DNA from 4 places in the Mesobacillus subterraneus genome. Region 2 is predicted to be linked to each of the others. Evidence: predicted binding sites of a transcription regulator. Region 2 holds the regulator's gene; each other region holds the start of a gene.

Region 1 (3,164 bases), 1.8 Mb from region 2:
TGGCATCGATGATGACGAATTCGAAGACTTGAACCCAGACTTCCTCCTGGGAGAGGAAGAATAACATCGAACTAGGAAGCTTTCACTTCCTAGTTTTTTTTGTAGCGAAAAAAGGGAAGGCACCGATTTCAAAGCTGTTTATGCAGCAGCTTTGCACCGGTGCCTCATTTAATATTTTGAGAGGTTGTTACAGGAAAAAATTAGGTTTATCCATTTTTTTGCAGATATCACATTCATTTGATTCTTCCCATGAGTAAAAACTGCTTCTGCAAGTAAGACACTCATTTTTCTTCACATGATAGGCTGCTTCACGTCCCTTGTGGATGTTATGAACGATCTGAATACCGAATTGCTGACAGATGTCCAAGCAAAGGTTGCACCCTGAACAATGTTGATCATCAATGGTTAGTATATCGTTCTCCAGTGTGAAAACCCCTGCATGGCATATGTTAAAACACGCCTCACATAATGTGCATGTTTCCTCATGTATCGTTACTTCATGAAACGACCATTCTTTATACAGGTTAGAAGAATTAAAGCGGTCCTCATTGAACCTCCATTTTACTGGCGTTACTGAAGACAGGACAGTTCTTTTGCCATCCATCGAGAGTTTCGTGAAAAAACCGCGTCTTGATAGCTTTGGTTGAGTCTCTTCCTTAATTGATATGGTCTTGGTAATCAATAGTGGATCGAGCTCCATGACGTTCAAAACTTCATTGACTTTCCCAACGCGTTTATCTAACTCCTCCTCAGCAGCTACTTTTTGAATAAAGCGGACTCCTTTTTTATGGAAATAAAGCAATTCCATGAAGCTTGGAAGCGGGGAATCATCTTGTAATAGAAGTTGATCCTGGATCACCTCCCTTGAAGGCGACTGACCTTCAATTGCCTGCTGCGGGCAAACCGTTATGCACAATCCGCAGAGAGAACAAGCCTTTTTATCTAACTTAAGAGTTCCATCTTCGATAGTTAGTGCCACTTGTGGGCATTCTTCGATACAAGCTGTACAGGTACTCAACGGACTTTTCTTTTTTGAACACGCTTCTGATATTTCCAGTTCATAGCTCAAGCTTTCGAGCCAATTGGTTAGTAGCGACATATAGGTCACCTCAAGAATGATCATTCATATATTTCTATTCTACGACTATAGCTTCTAAATAGTGGCGAGTTTGCAGGATATTCAAACATATTTAAAGGAATGTTCACATTTCCTTACTTGATGAAAGCGTCATAATGCCTTTGTTTCGGTGTCTTTTAGTGCTACTTTATAATCTCCAAAGGAAGACAACCGTTAGTATTAGGTGAAATCCTTCACATACTCTAGGGGGAATATCCACAGAATGTATATTGTTTCACAAACTTGATTGAAATATAGTGAAGTTGTAATCGAAAGGTGGTGAATCCCGGTGATTGGTTTAGATAAAAAAACAGAGTGTGCGAATGTTTTTATAGTCCTTGCAGATCTTTATAAACAGCCAACCAGAGATATCTGGGATGAGATTCAGCAGCAAGATCTACTGAAGAAGCTGGAAGAAGCGGTCAACGAACTTTTTAATATCGACATTTTCATAGTGGAAGTCCTGCCAGAGAACTATGAAGAATTTAGAGAATTATACATGGGCTCTATTGGCAGCACGCAAAAGAAGGCTGCACTTCCGATTGAATGTTTATACAAACAGTGGACACTGGATGACACATGCACTCTGCCCTTTGCCAGGGACAAAGGGTATATATTAGGAGATTCGGCGTTACATATCAATTACCTGTTAGATAAGCTTAAGATTGAAATCCCTGTTGAATTACAGGGTATGCCGGACCATCTAGCAATCTTGTTGGAATTGTTGGCTTATTTCATTGAGAATGCCCCCGAACATACCGCTGCTGAATTTTTGGATGATCATTTTGATTGGCTCGATGAATTCGAATCGCAGCTTGCAGATGTAACGGCTCATCCATTTTATCAGAGATTGACGAAAGCATTGGTTGAAATAGTAAATGCACAACGAAATAGTTGCCTGAAAAGCTTCAAATCTTGAAGGTGGTGATGCTTTTAGTGAAGGACTTCCTTTTAAAAAGAGCTATACTAACAGATTCCATTAAAGGGACTGGGTACTCTGCGAAAGAGATAATAAGTTTACATTCAGAAGTAACGGAAGAAAGCATCGATCACAACAATGCCTTGTATAAGCGCTAAAGAAAAAAATTAATAATGTTTATCGGTCTGGAGTAAAAGGAGGGCTAGAGAAAATGGTTGATACAAAATTATCACGTCGAGGATTCATTAAAGCCTCTGCAGCAACGGCTGCACTGGCATCTGCGGGGACAGTAGGCTTTAATGAATGGTCCAATCAATATGTTAAAGCAGGAGCAAATGCAGATATAAAGGAAATACCTAGTACATGCAATGCATGTTCAAGTAAATGCGGAATGATAGGCCATGTCAAAAACGGGCGTTTATGGAAGCTGACAGGGCACCCTGATCACCCTTATTCAAAAGGGAAGCTATGTGCCAGGGGGCATGGTTACGCGACGGTTGTTTATTCCCAGGATAGGCTGACACAGCCTTTAAAGCGTGTCGGTGAAAAGAAATTCGAGCCGATTACTTGGGAACAAGCTTACAAGGAAATTGCAGAAAAATTGAACAAGATTATCAAAGAATATGGTCCACAGTCAGTCGCATTGACGGAAGATCCGCGGGCTTCAGGAAAATTTTATTCTCCTCGATTCATCAATGCGCTTGGTTCGTCGAACTACTATACTCACCATGTTGTTTGTTCAAATTCAAGGGATTCAGGGTTCTTGCACACGGTTGGTGTATCGTCAACTAGTGCTGACATCAGCAATGCAAAATACATTATGTTCATTGGCAGGAGTTATGGAGATGGCATCCGTCCAAGTTCCGTCCAAGCATTAGCAGCTGCAAAAGACAATGGAGCGAAGATAGTCATTGTCGATCCACGTTTGAATAATACTGGCAACCTGGCAACCGAGTGGCTTGCAATTCGTCCTGGTACAGATCTCGCATTAGTGCTGGTCATGTCCCATGTATTGATAAAGGAAAACCTGCATGACATGGAATTCATTAAAAACTACACTGTTGGTTTTGAGGAATACGCGAAGGAATTGAAAAAATATACACCTGAATGGGCAGAAAAAATTACGGG
Region 2 (3,164 bases):
ATCAAGGAAGTAGCGATCGTGTGAAACGATCAGAATGGCTCCGTTATAGCCCTGCAAATACTGCTCAAGCCAGGACAGCGTGTCAATATCCAGGTGGTTCGTCGGTTCATCTAGAATCAAAATATCCGGACGGGTCAACAAAAGCTTCGCCAATGCGAGTCTAGTTTTCTGTCCACCGCTTAAAGTGGATATTTTTGTGGAATAATCAAAAGAATGGAAGTTCAGACCGTGCAGGACGGAACGAATATCGGCTTCATACTGGTAGCCGCCTTTTTCCTTGAACTGAACCTGAAGCAAGTCATAATCTTTCAAAACCCTGTCGTATTCTGTCTGGTTGGAGAGAATGTCAGGATCCGACATTTTTTCTTCCAATCTGCGTAAGTCTTTTTCCATGCTGTGCAGATGGTCAAAAACAGCCAGCATTTCATCCCAGATGCTTTTTTCGGATTCAAGTCCGGTATTCTGAGCGAGATAGCCAATCATTGTCCCTTTAGGACGGATGATTTCACCGCCATCATGAGCTTCATACCCGGCGATGATCTTCAGCAGGGTTGATTTTCCTGCGCCATTCCTTCCAACAAGCGCGACACGGTCGTTGGTCTGTATTTCAAACTTTATATTCGATAAAATAAGATCAGCAGCAAAATATTTTGATAGCTGATTAACCTGTAATAAAATCATTATTTTTCACCTCTATTGCCTTAGAGATAGTGTAACTCAATAATATAGGCACGGCAATATGTGTGAACTGCGATAGGGGGATAGTGTAACCCTGAGTATTGTGAATACTGAAACAAAGTTCACACACAAGTTTGACAAAATAGTGTATCATTTGATAGAAAGGAGCTTACATATGGCAGAATTTACTCACTTTAATGAAGAGGGCAGAGCGAAAATGGTCGATGTCAGTGAAAAACCAGAGACGGTCCGCACAGCAGTCGCCCATTCAAGCATAACCGTGAACGAAGATATATATAGTAGAATCACTGAAAATAAGATGAAAAAAGGGGATGTACTGGCTGTCGCGCAGGTAGCGGGCATCATGGCAGCAAAAAAGACATCTGAAATCATCCCAATGTGCCACCCTATTCCTTTGACAGGGATTGACCTTTCATTCGATTGGGAGCAAAATGGTAATGACTATATCTTAAATATCGCCGCAGCTGTAAAAACAAAAGGGAATACAGGTGTAGAAATGGAAGCGTTAACAGCAGCTTCAGCATGTGCGCTGACTGTTTATGATATGTGCAAGGCCGTTGATAAAGGCATGGTGATTGGCAAGACGTATCTGGTCGAAAAAACCGGCGGTAAAAACGGTGATTTCAAGAGAGAAGAAAAGTTGAGATAGAAATACGGACAGGGTGGAGGATGGAGAATGACGAATGATGCTATGAAGATTCCGCAGGCAACCGCAAAACGTTTGCCACTGTATTACCGGTTCTTATTGAACTTGCATTCTTCAGGAAAGCAAAGGGTATCATCCGCGGAGCTAAGTGAAGCGGTAAAAGTGGATTCAGCAACAATCCGAAGAGATTTTTCCTACTTTGGAGCTTTAGGTAAAAAGGGATACGGCTACAATGTGAATTACCTGCTTTCCTTTTTCCGTAAGACATTGGATCAGGATGAACTGACGAAGGTTGCCTTGATTGGTGTCGGTAATCTGGGAACAGCATTTTTGAATTATAATTTTTCAAAAAACAATAATACTAAAATTGAGATTGCTTTTGATGTGGATCCTGGTAAGGTTAACACGAAGATCGGCGACGTGGCAGTGTATCACATGGATGATCTTGACAGGGTTGTCGTCGAGGAAGGAATCCAGGTGGCTATCTTGACTGTTCCTTCAGCGGTAGCACAGCCGATAACAGACCGATTGGTGCAGGCGAATATCAAGGGAATTCTGAACTTCACGCCGGCAAGGCTGAATGTGCCGCCTTCCATCAGAATCCATCACATTGATTTGGCGGTTGAATTGCAGTCATTGATTTATTTCTTAAAACATTATCCAACAGATACGGAAACAACTGAATCAGTGGAATAAAAAAATAGCTCCTTGCTGAAGGAGCTATTTTTTCTGTACATTCTTCAGTTTGAAATGGAACATGATCATTCTAATGCCTGATCCAAAATCGAACGTGGCTAGGGCAACAAGTAAATAGCTAAAGAATCCCCAGCCTGTCTCGGTTACATTCTGGATGGCAAAATAGGTAAACAAGCTGCCTAACAAGATGTAGACAATGCCTGAGAATAAAGGCGATTGCTTCATAACTTAAAATCCCCCAATAAAGCTTTGAATTTTCTCTGCTTCTTTTATCATTCTCTCAATGTCTTCCCTAAATACAGATTGAAGCAGGACAACCATTGTATTCATAGTAACGTGGGCGATTATCGGCACGATGATCCGTTTCGTTTTGACATAAAGGAAAGCAAAGGTGAAGCCCATCGCTGAGTACAGGATCACATGCTCCGGCTCCATATGCGCAAGCGCAAAAATGACAGAGCTGATCAGCGCGGAGAAAAAGAAATTCATTTTCTTATGCAGACTGCCAAATATGATTTTACGAAAGACGATTTCCTCTAATATTGGGCCGATAATTGAGCTGACCAAAATGATGACTGGGAACATTTCAATCAGTTTAATGATTTCCTGTGTATTCTCCGAGCCCATTTCGATGCCAAGCATATTTTCGATGTTGGCAGCTATTGATTGTGCGAACAGAGCAAGGAATACACCTGCGAAAGCCCAGGCAGCAGAACTTGCCGGAGATGAAGCATCACGTAGGTCAGCCTCTGTCTTGCGTTCTTTCCTTAGAAGCAGAAGCACGATCACAAGTGTCAGTGAAAAGCTGATTACGAGCCAGTATGGAATTGAGAGTGTCTCCATTTCCTCAAGGCTTTTTCCCATTGCAGCTCCGATAATGGCAACAATCGGGATGCCAATCAAGCTAGAAAGCTGCATGGCAATATAGGCAATAATGACGTACCAGTATTCCTTTTTCAATAGGATAATCTCCTTCTATTCGGATCGGTTTATGTGTATGCCATAAAATCTTTAATAAAGAATGTTATCTATCCATTTTACTAGTAATCATCAGGAAAGTTCAAATATCAGGGTGTCATTTGAATGTTTTGGTTAAAATTCCTTTGAACTGGCATACTCTTTA
Region 3 (3,164 bases), 2.0 Mb from region 2:
TCCTCATCATAGGCTGTGGCGGTTCTAGACCTCTATTATCCAGTATCATCTTATTTCCCTCCTTTTTTGGTAAAAGTGATTTTATAATGTTTTGCCTCGATTTTTTCGACTTCATGTTCAAATCCCTTTGCTTTTAACACTCCATAGAGCGGAACAGGCTTGAATGGGGCATGGAGAATCAGGCTGTCGTTCAATTGCAGTTCGCCAACGTCCTCCATGATTTTCTGGAAAGGTTCCAGCTTGTTATTGATATCCTCACGTACATCCAATTCAATCGTTCTGTGTTCCATATCGATCAGCTCCCGGATACTTTAGTTGATATGAATAAATGATAATCATTTTCAGTCTTCTCTTCCGTGATGCGCATCACTTACACTCCAAAATTTACATTTTCCTGTTGAAAAGGAAATTATAGAAGTATTATTGTGTATCTTAATCCAGCTCCTAACTTCTCGAGACGCTTGTCTAGCTACGGCTCCTAACTTCTCGAGACGCTAGTCTAGTGTCGCCTCCTAGAAACTCCGAAACTTCAACTCCGCCCGCAGAAGCAAAAAGCGCTTCTTAGTCTGAGTCTCCAGTTTCTGCGTTTCTGAGCAGTCGGCTATACATTTCGATTTCGGTCCGTCCAATGAAGTCAAAGAACGACTTCACCGGTCGGCTCTCCAGCGCTTCTCGGGGCTGACCAAGGCGCTTGCGCTTTTTGTTTTTAAAACAATTCCTGATGCAAATTTTCATGATCAATCAGATAGTAACCGTCAGCGTCCAAGCTTATGTAATCCTTCTTTTTTAAATGGTTGATTGTTCTGCTGACGGTTTCTCTCGAAGTACCGATCATGTTGGCGAATTCTTTATTAGTAAAATGAGTGGTTAATTTGAAACCGTGCTCTATTTTTTCGCCATTTGTCTTACAAAGGCGCAGCAGCAGCATGATGATCTGCTCGTACGTATTATGAAGAATCTGTTCCTCAAGTCTCGCCTGCAAATCAATGATTTTCTCACCAAGCACGCGGAATAACTTAATAGATAGTTCAGGATAGGCAACCAGTATTTCTTCAAATTTAGAAATAGGGACGATGATCATTTGGGTGTCCTCGATTATTTCCGCATGGGCGGGATACTGTCCTTTTCTGAAGAAGCCAGCGTGAGGGAACATCTCGCCAGTTTCAAGGACTGACACAATCTGTTCTCTTCCTGAAGAGTCTGTTTTATAAATCTTCACCTTTCCTGAATGGATGAAGAACACCCGATCAAGCGGATCTCCCTGCATGAATGCATACATTTTATTTTTAAAGAATCTTGGGTGGGCTATTTCAACAATCGGATCCAGTTCTTCAGGTGATAATTCTTTGAAAATAGGAACTTCTTTTAATTGCTGTCTAATTTGGGATATATGCATATCAAACTGCTCCTCTTTATATAGGGTTTATTATCTACGTTGAATTTTACCAAGCTATCCAGGAAAGCTAAGTGACCTGAATCATATTTTGACGTTTTTATGAAAATAATTATCACTGCTGTGTGAAATATCACACCTGAAAAATGAGGAACTTCACAAACTCACCTTCAAATTCCCCTTATTCTTAGGTTGTAAATCAAACTGGGAAGGGGATGTATGGTAAATGGAACTCCAGCATGTAACATCCGTGAAGACAGTGGTCAAGAAGAATAGAAACTCACTGTTGAAATCCGTACTCATCATTACATTATTACTTAGCTTTACAGTACTCCTGACAGGAGGTTACTGGATTTTTAAAGAGATGGCTCCGAGGCCGCTTGAAGTCACAAGTGAAAAAGGTGAGGTCATCTTAACGAAAGAGAGCATCATGGGAGGGCAGGCTGTCTTTCAGAAATATGGTTTGATGGATTATGGAACTGTATTAGGACATGGTTCCTATATGGGGCCTGATTATACGGCTGAGTCACTGAAGATTTATACTGATGGTATGCATGACTTCAAGTCACAAGAAAAATACAGTAAAAATTTTAAAGAGTTATCAGAAGATCAACAAACGATTATCCGTGACAATGTCATGAAGGAAATGCGTGAAAACCGTTATGTGCCGGATACAGATAAGCTGGTACTGACAGATGCGCAATTATATGGACATGATAAAGTAAGGGAATTTTATCATACAATTTTTACCAAGGGTGATGATTGGGGTCTGAAGCCAGGGTTAATCCAGGAAAAGCATATGCCCGATGGCGAACGTGCCTGGGTTTCAAAGGGCGACCAGATTGAACAAATCGCTGATTTCTTTTTCTGGACTGCTTGGCTGTCAAGTACTGAAAGACCAGACGATGATATCACTTATACAAATAACTGGCCATATTATGAGGACGCAGGAAACACGATGTCATTTTCGGCAATCTGGTGGAGCGGAGCGAGTGTGACGATTTTGATCTTGTTCATAGGCTTGATCCTGTTTGTCTTCTATCGATATCACCTGGGAATGCAAGAGGCTTATACACCAGGTAATTTTCCGAGGATCGATTTGAGGAAGCTGCCGCTTACCTCTTCACAATTGAAAACAGGTAAGTATTTCGCAGTTGTATCTGTGCTGTTCTTTGTACAGGCAATGTTCGGAGCTTTGCTTGCGCACTATTATATCGAGCCTGACAGTTTCTTTGGAATGAAGTGGGTCTATGATATCCTGCCTTTCAATATTACAAAAGGCTTCCACCTGCAGCTGGCTATCTTCTGGATTGCGACAGCATGGCTTGGGATGGGTATTTTTATCGCGCCGCTGGTTGGCGGTCATGAACCAAAGCGCCAGGGATTACTGGTTGACATCCTTTTCTGGGCATTGGTTGTGCTTGTAGCAGGCAGCATGATTGGCCAGTGGCTTGGTGCTAACGGTTATCTGGGAAACAATTGGTTCCTGCTGGACCACCAGGGCTGGGAATATCTTGAGCTGGGGCGCATATGGCAGTTCATTCTTGCGACCGGAATGCTGATCTGGCTGTTCATCGTATTCCGCGGCATCAAGAGTGGTTTGAAGAGGGAATCAGACAAAGGCGGCTTGATTCACCTATTGTTCTACTCAGCGATTGCCGTACCAGCCTTTTACTTCTTTGCTTTCATGATCAATCCAGGTACACATTACACCTTTGCTGACTACTGGCGCTGGTGGATCATCCATCTATGGGTTGAAGGGATTTTCGAG
Region 4 (3,164 bases), 2.0 Mb from region 2:
AAAAGTATGGTCACTTTCGAACCAATCAAGATCTTTCGCAAAATGGCGTTTCTCAATTTGGCCGTTCTGGAAAACGGTGAGCAGCCTATTTATATCTTTAAAGGATTCTTTGAATAGCTTTTCTGCGAAATCCATTACCTTTTCTTGTTCTATTGTAAATGGCGGCAATGCTTCAGCGATGGATATGACTCTTGGCATATTTATACTCTCTCCTCACATCTATATACGGTTACTTTTTCCATTTACCCAGAGAGTATACAATCAAACTCTCCAGGATTTAAACGAAAAAAAAGACTTTCCCGGTAATAAGGGAAAGCCTAACGTTTTGAAGGAGTTGCTGTGCAAGTTGATTATACAATGCTATATTGCCTTATTCACTATAAAATCTTTACCAGTTGACAAGCGATTTGTGTTTGTCAGTTACAAGTCAGTGCCTTTTTTCGAATAAAGCAGCATCCTAAAGAAGAAGATTCTTTTCCATTGAGTGTAATTCTATCTTCTCTTAATCAGAATCCGTGAATAGTCATGCCGCCGTCGACGAATATAGTTTGGCCAGTCACATAGTTTCCTGCATCAGAACTTAGGAAGACAACTGGTCCTACCAGCTCCGGCAATTCCCCAATTCTCTTCAAAGGAGTTACTGCAAGAATGTCTTTCACATACGTCTCATCTGCCAATAGTTTTTCAGTCAGAGGTGTTTTGAAATACCAAGGTCCAATTGAATTCACATTGATACCGTATTGTCCCCATTCCATTGCAAGCACCTTTGTCATCTGCATTAGGGCTGCCTTAGTTGCGGCATAGACTACACCGGTCCTTAGGGCTACTTGCCCTGCTACAGAAGCGATATTAATGATTTTGCCCCCTGATAGCTGTGCCTTCATGACTTTCCCTGCCTCCTGAGACATCATGAAAGCTGATTTTAAATTGGTATCCATGATCGTTTGCCATTCTTCATCTGTCGCCTCTAATGCCTTGGAACGGATATTCATGCCAGCATTATTGACTAGAATATCAATTTTCCCCCATTCAGTGCATACTGCTGAAATTGAATTATGTACTTGGTCCCTATTTGTTACATCGGTTGGGAGCACGAGCGTTTGATTCCCTAATTTTTCAATTACAGATGAAGTTTCCTTAAGATCCTCCTCCGTTCGTGCAAGCAATGCTACATTTGCTCCAGCTTCTGCAAGCCCGATTGCAATCGCCCGGCCTATTCCTCTTCCCGCACCAGTCACTACCGCTGTTTTACCGTTCAAATCAAAAGATGGCAAAAACATACACATCATCCTCCTGCTCTAAATTGACTTAATTTTAACATAATACGCAGGAGAATCAGGGTTACTCGACTGGCAAAAGAAAAAGCACCAAACCAGGTGCTATTTTTCGTTGGACTGCTTTTGTACCTCAATCCAGATTTGCTTTTCTGCTGCTCCCCCACATTTTTTACATAATCGCATTTCATCATATATTAAACGGCAATGTTCACAATAATACTTTTGCATATATACCACTTCCTGAGAGATCCATTTTCTATTAGTTTATTAGCTCTGCTCAGAATGGTGATTCCTGTTTTTACAATGGAATCAAGAATTCTTTATTATTTTGACATTTTTTAAGATGAATTGGACAAAGCTGTCATGATTCCTTTGCTCTCCAATGTCAAGTCGATTTATCACATCCTAATCCATGAGTGGTGATTTTGCTCACTTTTTCACATGATGGTTTTCACAGATTATTCACATTTACCCCTCGTTCCATGTGACTTAAATCACTGTGTTGACGGGTTTTCACCATTAACATAGTAAATATATCAAGTATGAACAATTTGTGAACTGTCTGAAACCATATTTACGTTTCCAAATTGTTTTGTATGATGAGAATGTACTTATCATTTACACATGAACATTTTATACGAAGGGAGTGGACCGGAATGGCTCAGCCTGGAATCGGGAAGAAAACACATACGAAGGTGGAAGACCAATCTTCCTTGAAAGGAACACTTGCATCCGTTTTCTTGTTAGGATTCTTTTTAATCGTTACTTGGGTAAGCATTTATTTCTTATTTGTTGATCGTTTTTAAGAGAGACCAAAAGGGGAGAAAGAAGCTATGCACATTCATAAATTTGAAAAAATCTGGCTGATATTCGGAATAACGACCTTGATCGTATTCCTAAGTGTAATTGGTGTCAGTGCCTTCTATTTAGGCAACCAGCCTCCAAGCTGTCTGGCAACCGTCAATCCTGAGAAGGTAGATACTACCGAACCTTTCAACGAGCCGGGACTGAAGAAGGTTGAAGGAAAAGAATGGGATTATGAACTTGTTTTTGTAGCATCCGCATTCGCCTACAACCCTGGACAGGTTGAAGTTCCAAAAGGAGCAAAAGTGAAAGTAATCGCGACAACAAAAGACGTTATTCACGGCTTTCAGGTTGCAGGCACTAATATCAACATGATGCTAGAGCCTGGATATATCAGTGAGTACGTTACTACGTTTGACAAAGCCGGTGATTACCTGATTGTCTGTAATGAGTATTGTGGTGTCAGCCACCACATGATGTCGTCTAAAATCGAGGTGGTAGAATAATGAATACAAAATCAGTAAATCCAAAGGTTGACCGCCGAGACGGCAAATTGGCAATAGCCCACTTTTATGTCGCATTCATCGCTCTTGCAATTGGTGGTCTTGCAGGTTTGCTACAAACCCTCGTCCGCTCTGGAAAATTCGAATTACCTTCATGGACAGGATACTACCAAATCCTGACGATCCACGGTGTCGTACTTGGCCTTGTTTTAACAACATTTTTCATCATGGGATTCCAGCTCGCGGCAGTGAGCAAAACATCTGGTACACTAACGGATAAACAACGATTGACTGGCTGGATTGGTTTCTGGACGATGACAATCGGTACTGTCATGGCTGCTATCATGATTCTTACAAACCAGGCTTCAGTCCTATATACGTTCTATGCACCATTACAAGCACACGCACTCTTTTACTTAGGATTAACTCTTGTCATCGTCGGAAGCTGGATTGACGGTGCAGCAATCATTATGGCTTACTCTTCATGGAGAAAAGCTAATCCTGGAAAGCCTAGCCCACTGCTGACTTTCATGTCACTCGTCAACACGCTTATGTGGATCGTAGCTACAATTGGAGTTGC

What was found. The regulator Rex, encoded in region 2, represses fermentation and respiration genes when NADH is low (regulators of the CRP and FNR family bind a similar motif). The targets are predictions, from matches to a motif close to TTGTGAAATATTTCACAA.
Region 1: the regulator Rex is predicted to act here: its motif matches at 1,300-1,317, upstream of LC048_RS12445 (TorD/DmsD family molecular chaperone).
Region 3: the regulator Rex is predicted to act here: its motif matches at 1,517-1,534, upstream of LC048_RS06800 (nitric-oxide reductase large subunit).
Region 4: the regulator Rex is predicted to act here: its motif matches at 1,703-1,720, upstream of LC048_RS06840 (cytochrome c oxidase subunit 2A).

The regions. Positions count from the first base shown of each region.
Region 1 covers NZ_CP129019.1:2,389,916-2,393,079, reverse strand. The annotation lists gene LC048_RS12455 (outer spore coat protein CotE) at 1-64, shown strand, start outside; gene LC048_RS12450 (4Fe-4S dicluster domain-containing protein) at 188-1,099, opposite strand; gene LC048_RS12445 (TorD/DmsD family molecular chaperone) at 1,407-2,036, shown strand; gene LC048_RS12440 (molybdopterin-containing oxidoreductase family protein) at 2,248-3,164, shown strand, end outside.
Region 2 covers NZ_CP129019.1:4,159,280-4,162,443, reverse strand. The annotation lists gene LC048_RS21640 (ABC-F family ATP-binding cassette domain-containing protein) at 1-681, opposite strand, end outside; gene moaC (cyclic pyranopterin monophosphate synthase MoaC) at 854-1,348, shown strand; gene LC048_RS21630 (redox-sensing transcriptional repressor Rex) at 1,376-2,041, shown strand; gene LC048_RS21625 (YdiK family protein) at 2,066-2,266, opposite strand; gene LC048_RS21620 (CPBP family intramembrane glutamic endopeptidase) at 2,270-3,001, opposite strand.
Region 3 covers NZ_CP129019.1:1,340,485-1,343,648, forward strand. The annotation lists gene LC048_RS06785 (DUF2249 domain-containing protein) at 1-49, opposite strand, end outside; gene LC048_RS06790 (DUF2249 domain-containing protein) at 51-290, opposite strand; gene LC048_RS06795 (Crp/Fnr family transcriptional regulator) at 707-1,396, opposite strand; gene LC048_RS06800 (nitric-oxide reductase large subunit) at 1,620-3,164, shown strand, end outside.
Region 4 covers NZ_CP129019.1:1,351,545-1,354,708, reverse strand. The annotation lists gene LC048_RS06850 (type III polyketide synthase) at 1-198, opposite strand, end outside; gene LC048_RS06845 (SDR family NAD(P)-dependent oxidoreductase) at 507-1,280, opposite strand; gene LC048_RS06840 (cytochrome c oxidase subunit 2A) at 1,934-2,083, shown strand; gene LC048_RS06835 (cytochrome c oxidase subunit II) at 2,111-2,587, shown strand; gene LC048_RS06830 (b(o/a)3-type cytochrome-c oxidase subunit 1) at 2,587-3,164, shown strand, end outside.